One region of the Stenotrophomonas sp. P5_A9 genome, then DNA from elsewhere that is predicted to be linked to it. Evidence: riboswitches for the same ligand, from Rfam matches in the RefSeq annotation. Region 1 holds a riboswitch; the other holds the start of a gene.
What was found. A riboswitch is a leader RNA that binds a small molecule or an ion and turns the genes downstream of it on or off. The one in region 1 is predicted to bind glycine.

Region 1 (3,395 bases):
TCTGGCTGGCCGCGCACGTGTTCTTCCTGATCGGCTTCCGCAACCGCATCGTGGTGCTGCTTAACTGGGCGGTGGCATACTGGAGCTACCAGCGCAGCGCGCGGATCATTTTCGGGGATGACCGTGAGGATCGGCGGAGGAAGGCCATCCCGTCTGCGCCCGATCCGGATGAGACGTCATCGCGATGATCAGGATGTAACGCTTGCCCGGAATGTGCGAGGTTGTTCGGTGACACTGGACGGGCTCATTGCTTCGGCTTGCTGTACCACAGCGCATTGACGATGACCCAACGCGCGCCGAAACGGCCCATGTGGAAATAGTCCACGAACCATGGCGTTTCCAGCCGCACCGAGGCGGCGTTGCCGGTCACGTCCAGCACCCGGCAGCTGCGGTTCCACTGCTCCTTCGGCGTTTTCAGAGCGCCCTGCCGGGTCAGCCCGACCAGCTCTTCCTTGGACATCCGCCGCAGCCCGAGCCGCTCGTCCGGGGTATCCCCCAGGATGGCGCGCTTGGCTAGGTCCGGGTGCAGCGAACGTGCGACGCGCTGTGGATCGGCTTCGAGCTGGCCGTCCACGTAATCGAAACAGGTCGCCTCGATGGCCGCCAGCGTGGCCGGATCCGGAACGATTGCGGCGGGCGGGGCGGTTGCGGCGGCGGCAAGGATCAGGAACAGGGCGGACATCGGTGCTCTCCGGCAGGTGCGCGAATGAAGGGCGGGGTCGCGTGCAGTACGTGGCGTGCTGAAGGGCGTCAGCCCTGCGAAACGCACCCCCACCCATCCAGCCGTCCGCTGTAGGGAATGGCTTCGGTACCCAGCAGGCCTTCGAAGCCGGCGATGTTGTGGTGGGTCGGCACCATCAGCGGGTGCACCAGGATCTGCCAGGGGAACTCGTCGTTGCCTTCGTAGCGGGCGAAGGACACCTTCTGTTCGTTCTTGAGCAGGTGCACGGCAAAGGCAATGGCCACGTCTTCGGTGGGGAAGATCAGCGCGAAATCCACCTCGCGGGGAATCGACAGGTCATCACCGTCCTGCAGCATGTTCCACAGCACATCGCCGTTTTCGTCTTCCGGGTACAGGATCAGGTCGCGGGACATGGCACTCCAGGGGTTCAGCAGGCCGATCACCGGCAGATGCACGATGGTATGTCGGCGGCGAACACGCGAACAAGCGACGCGCGGCCCGCAGCGTCCGGCGCTACGCCGATTCCACCGCCTGCAGCCACGCCAGCTTGCGCGCCCGCGGCTGGCGCTTGAGCTGCCATTCGGCCTTGGAGGCGGTGGCGCGGTCCGGGTAGGCGCGCATCGCCAGCAGCTTCACCGGCGGATTGGCGCGGGTGTATTTGGCCCCCTTGCCGTCCACATGGGCCTGGAAGCGGGCCGCCACGTCGTTGCTGATGCCGGCGTAGTAGCTGCCGTTGCGGCATTCCAGCAGGTAGACGTACCAGGGGGCGGGTTCAGCGGGCATACCGGGATTATCCACCGGCGCGGGGTCGCTGGCTGCTAGAATCCGGCCCGGATGCAGGAGAGAGGCGCCGCGCTGGCGCCCGCCGAAGGCGCAGGCTCCCATAATCGCTCAGGCCGGTGGCTGCACAGCCACCAACCATGCATCCGACACGCCGATCTGGAGAGAGGTCTTCAATGACCCGCCGAAGGGGCACGTGGCCTTGGCCACTGAACTCTCAGGCAAAAGGACAGCGGGAGCGGCAACGGAATCCCATCCCACGACAGTGCCCTGCGCTGGCGTGTGGTGTGCGTGGTTCCGTCCTCGCCTGCCGTTGCCCGGAGTTCCCGCCATGCTGCTCTCCCTGATTTACCTCATCGCCATTTCCGCCGAAGCCATGACCGGCGCACTGTCGGCCGGGCGGCGGCGCATGGACCTGTTCGGCGTGGTGATCATCGCCTGCGTCACCGCGCTCGGCGGCGGCTCGCTGCGCGACATCGTGCTGGGCCACTACCCGCTGGGCTGGGTGAAACACCCGGAGTACCTGGGCTTCACCATCTGCGCGGCCTTGATCGCCACCTGGGTGGCGCGCTGGATGCACCACTTCCGCCGCACCTTCCTGGTGCTGGACGGACTCGGGCTGATCTGTTTCACCCTGATCGGCTGCGCGGTGGCGCGCGAGGCCGGCCACGCCGCACCGATCGTGCTGATCTCCGGGATGCTGACCGGCGCCTTCGGCGGCGTGCTGCGCGATGTACTGTGCAACGAGGTGCCGCTGATCTTCCAGAAGGAACTGTATGCGGTGATCACGCTGTTCACCGGCGCGGCCTACTTGGGCCTGCTGGAACTGGGCGTGTCGCTCAATGCGGCCACGCTGTGGTGCCTGGGCGGTGGCTTCCTGCTGCGCCTGCTGGCGATCCACTTCAACTGGGAAATGCCCAAGTTCGTCTACCGCGACGAGGTGCATTGAACGGAACGTTCAATGCACCTGTAGCGCCCGGCCGTTGGCCGGGCGACCTTGTACCGGCCAACGGTCGGTACCGCAGCGTTCATTGCATCCCATGACCAAGGGCATGTGAGCGCAGACTGCCGCACGCGGTAACATGACGCCCCCGACCCTCCCGGGTCGGCATCCAGCCACGCTGCGGCATTCGACCAGCGGCCCCGCCAGACAACCCCACTTCGCCCCGCCTGCCCCCACGGGCCGGTAAACCATGGACGCGTTCGCCGTATGGCGCACGCGCAGGATGCCCCATGTCTGCCCCGCTGCCCTCGCGTTCCCGTCGTCTGTTCAAACCGCTGTTGGTCGTGGCCGTGCTGGCCGCCGCCGCCATCGCCTGGCGCGTGCTCGCGCCGGCACCGGCCGCCGACGCGGCGCCTGCCGCTGCCGCCACGCCCGTCCGCGTGGCCACCGTCGTACGCGAGGACCTGGTGGTACGCCTGAAGGCGCTGGGCACCGTCACCCCGTTGCACACGGTGAGCCTGCGCAGCCGCGTGGATGGCGAACTGCTGCGGCTGTCGTTCCGCGAGGGCGAGCACGTCAAGGCCGGCGCCCTGATCGCCGAGATCGATCCGCGCGCCTACCAGGTGGCGCTGTCGCGTGCGCTGGGCACCCAGCAGCAGAACCTGGCCGAGCTGGACAACGCCCAGGCCCAGCTCAAACGCTATGAAGAACTGCAGCGCAGGCACTTCGTCTCCGCGCAGGACCTGAGCGACCAGCAGAGCAAGGTGCGCCAGCTGCAGGGTCGTCGCCAGACCGACCAGGCCGCGGTCGATGAAGCGCGCCTGCAGTTGCAGTACACCCGCATCACCGCACCGGTTGCGGGCCGCATGGGCCTGCGCAACGTGGACGTCGGCAACCTGGTGCGCAGCAGCGATACCGAACCGCTGGCCACCATCACCCAGACCACGCCGATCAGCGTGCTGTTCACCGTGCCCGAGCCGGACCTGCCGG
Region 2 (3,395 bases), on a different contig from region 1:
TCGCCAGGTCCTTGTCCGCCAGCGAACGCAGGTAACGCAGCAGTTCGTGTTCGCTGTGGTGGGTGTTGAACACCGGGTGGGTCAGGAAGTCGCTGGTGCGCACCAGGCCGGCCGGCAACGCATCGGCGGTGGCCGCGTCCAGCGCGTCCACATCGACCGTGGCACCGAACAGCTGGCCGAGCGCGACGATGTCGGCGCGGGTCGCGGTTTCATCCAGGCTGATGCCGACCGCATCGCTGTCGATCGCACGCAGGTTGATGCGTGCGGCCGCGGCCTTGGCGTGGATCGCCTTGGCGTCGACGTCCTTGACGTGCAGGGTGTCGAAGAAATGCTCGCCCACATTGACGCCGGCAGCGCGCAGTGCGCTGGCCAGGATCGCGGCCAGGCGATGGGTGCGGCGGGCGATGCGGGTCAGACCTTCCGGGCCGTGGTACACGGCATACATCGAGGCCATCACCGCCAGCAGCACCTGCGCGGTGCAGATGTTGGAAGTGGCCTTCTCACGGCGGATATGCTGCTCGCGCGTCTGCAGGGTCAGGCGGTAGGCGGCATTGCCCTGCGCGTCCACCGAGACGCCGATCAGGCGGCCCGGCATCGAGCGCTTGTAGGCGTCGCGGCAGGCCATGAAGGCGGCATGCGGGCCACCGAAACCAAACGGCACGCCGAAACGCTGCGAGTTGCCGACCACGATGTCCGCGCCCCATTCGCCGGGGGCGGCGATCAGGGTCAGCGCGAGCAGGTCGGTCGCCACCGCGACCAGGCCGCCACGGGCGTGCACGGCATCGGCCAGCGCCTTGTAGTCGCCGATATGGCCGAAGGTGTCCGGGTACTGCAGCAGCACCCCATAGGCTTCGGCCTCCATCGCCTCGGCCGGGGTGCCCACGCGCAGCACGATGCCCATCGGCTCGGCGCGGGTGCGCAGCAGTTCCAGCGTCTGCGGGTGCACGGCGTCGTGCACGAAGAAGGTGTCGGACTTGGACTTGGCCGAACGCTTGGCCAGGGTCATCGCTTCAGCGGCGGCGGTGGCTTCATCCAGCAGCGAGGCGTTGGCGATCTCCATGCCGGTCAGGTCGGCGCACAGGGTCTGGAAGTTGATTAGCGCTTCCATGCGGCCCTGCGAAATCTCGGCCTGGTACGGGGTGTAGGCGGTGTACCACGCCGGGTTTTCCAGCACGTTGCGCAGGATGACGTTCGGGGTCAGCGTGCCGTAGTAGCCCTGGCCGATGAAGGTGCGGAACACCTGGTTCTTGTCGGCGATGGCGCGGATCTTGGCCAGTGCCTGCACTTCGGTCAGCGACTCGGGCAGGTCCAGCGGGGCCGGCGACTTGATTCCGGCCGGGACGATCGCATCGGTCAGCGCGTCCAGCGAGGCGTGGCCGACCACGTCGAGCATCTGCGCGATTTCAGCGTCGTTGGGGCCGATGTGGCGTTCGACGAACGCGTGGCTGTGTTCAAGCTCGCGCAGGGAAGGAGTGTTCTGGGACATGGCTGGCATCTCGAAGAGTGGGCACGCACGTTCGGAAGGCAGCCGGGGCCAGGGCGTGTCGCGGGCGACAGCGATCCACCGGACCTTGCGGTCTTCCTGGGTGCCCCTCTGTCCTTTTGCCTGAGAGTTTAAAAGCGCGCATCTGCGTGCTTCGTGCCCCTTCGGCGCCGGCAATGGGCCGGTCTCTCCAGAGTTTTGGTACGGGTGGTATCGGGCCTGAGCGATTACGGGCGTTGCGCCTTCGGCAGCGGGTGTCCGCTTCTCCCACCATGGTGCCCGCCAATTATAGCCCAGCGGCTTTCTCTGCTGCGTCCCCATGGCACATGAATACGGGGTGGTATGGGCGCCCCTCTCGGGCCTCCGGCGATGGTGCCCGGCGGTACAAAGGCCTATCATCATCGGACCCTCGTATTCATCTGGTGCCGCCCGTTCCGGGCTTGCGCCCGCCGTGCAGTGCGCACGGCCCAGACGGAAGACCGCATGACGCCCGCCTCACCCTCGACCCGCCGCCTTGCCCTGCTGCTCGCAGGCCTGGCGATGTTCGGTCCGTTCTCGATCGATACCATTTTCCCGGCCTTCCTGCTGCTCGGCGACCGCATGCAGGTCGACCAGGTGGCCGTGCAGCAGACCATCAGCGTGTACCTGCTGTTCTACGGCCTGATGAGCCTGGCGCACGGCCCGTTGTCCGATGCGTTCGGACGCAAGCGGGTGATCATCGGCGGGCTGGTGCTGTTCATCGGCGCCTCGATCGGCTGCGCGCTGTCGCGCGACATGACCACGCTGCTGGTGTTCCGTGCGCTGCAGGGCGTCACCGCCGGGGTCGGGGTGATCGTCGGCCGCGCAGTGATCCGCGATCTGTACCACGGTGCCGACGCGCAGCGTCTGATGAGCCAGGTGTCGATGATCTTCGGCGTCGCCCCGGCCATCGCGCCGATCATCGGCGGCTGGATCCTGCTCGGCGGCGGCGACTGGCCGCTGATCTTCTGGTTCCTGGTGCTGTTCGGCGTGGTGCTGCTGCTGGCCACCGGCAAATGGCTGCCGGAAACCCACCCGGTCCAAGCGCGCACGCCGCTGTCGATGCGCGAACTGCTGCGCAGCTATGTGCGGATGGGCTCCAACCCGCGCCTGCTGCGCCTGGCCGCGGCAGGCGCGTTCAATTTCTCCGGCATCTTCCTGTACATCGCCTCGGCACCGGTGTTTGTGATGCAACACCTCAAGCTGGGCGAGGGCGGCTTTGCCTGGTTGTTCATCCCCACCATCGGCGGCATGACCGTGGGCTCGTTCCTGTCCGGCCGCATGGCCGGGCGGATCGTGGCGCAGCGGCAGATCGCGATCGGGTTTGCGTTGTGCGCCGTCTCGGCGCTGCTGAACGTCGGCTACGTGGTATCGGTACCGCAGATCGCGCTGCCGTGGGCGGTGATGCCGATTTTCCTGGGCGGCGTCGGCATGGCCTTGATCTTCCCGATCCTGGCGCTCGCCGTGCTGGACATGTACCCGCATCAGCGCGGCCTGGCCTCCTCGATGCAGATGTTCATCCAGCTGATGATCAACACCGTGGTGGCCGGCGTGGTTTCGCCGATGCTCAGCAGCAGCCCGCTGCACCTGGCCTTGGGCTACGCGGGCTTCTTCGCCATCGGTGGCAGCTTCTGGTACTGGGAGCGGCACTGCGAGCGCCGCCGTGACGTGCTGACGCCGATCGAATAAGCGCACGCGCACGCTACGATGGCGGGCGACGCGGGCGTGGCCGGCGTGGTGCTGGCGATCCGGCGGCACCTGGTCAGGGCTGCGGCATCGATCGGCAGGCCATCACCGTCATGGGCTATCGGCGCCACGGCAAGGTGCGGGACCGAGCCGGGCGGCGGCCCTCAACGGGCCCGGCCGGGCCCGTGCGGTATCCTTTGCGCTTTGA

Region 2: another riboswitch for glycine. It lies ahead of gcvP (aminomethyl-transferring glycine dehydrogenase); the one in region 1 lies ahead of AC1DR7_RS05825 (trimeric intracellular cation channel family protein).

The regions. Positions count from the first base shown of each region.
Region 1 is NZ_JBFULC010000013.1:12,509-15,903, reverse strand. Features, by position in the region: gene AC1DR7_RS05845 (NAD(P)/FAD-dependent oxidoreductase) at 1-188, shown strand, start outside; gene AC1DR7_RS05840 (nuclear transport factor 2 family protein) at 245-682, opposite strand; gene AC1DR7_RS05835 (ribonuclease E inhibitor RraB) at 751-1,095, opposite strand; gene AC1DR7_RS05830 (GIY-YIG nuclease family protein) at 1,196-1,465, opposite strand; glycine riboswitch at 1,510-1,603, shown strand; glycine riboswitch at 1,612-1,703, shown strand; gene AC1DR7_RS05825 (trimeric intracellular cation channel family protein) at 1,794-2,411, shown strand; gene AC1DR7_RS05820 (MdtA/MuxA family multidrug efflux RND transporter periplasmic adaptor subunit) at 2,696-3,395, shown strand, end outside.
Region 2 is NZ_JBFULC010000041.1:21,212-24,606, reverse strand. Features, by position in the region: gene gcvP (aminomethyl-transferring glycine dehydrogenase) at 1-1,486, opposite strand, end outside; glycine riboswitch at 1,585-1,687, opposite strand; gene AC1DR7_RS13675 (multidrug effflux MFS transporter) at 1,967-3,190, shown strand.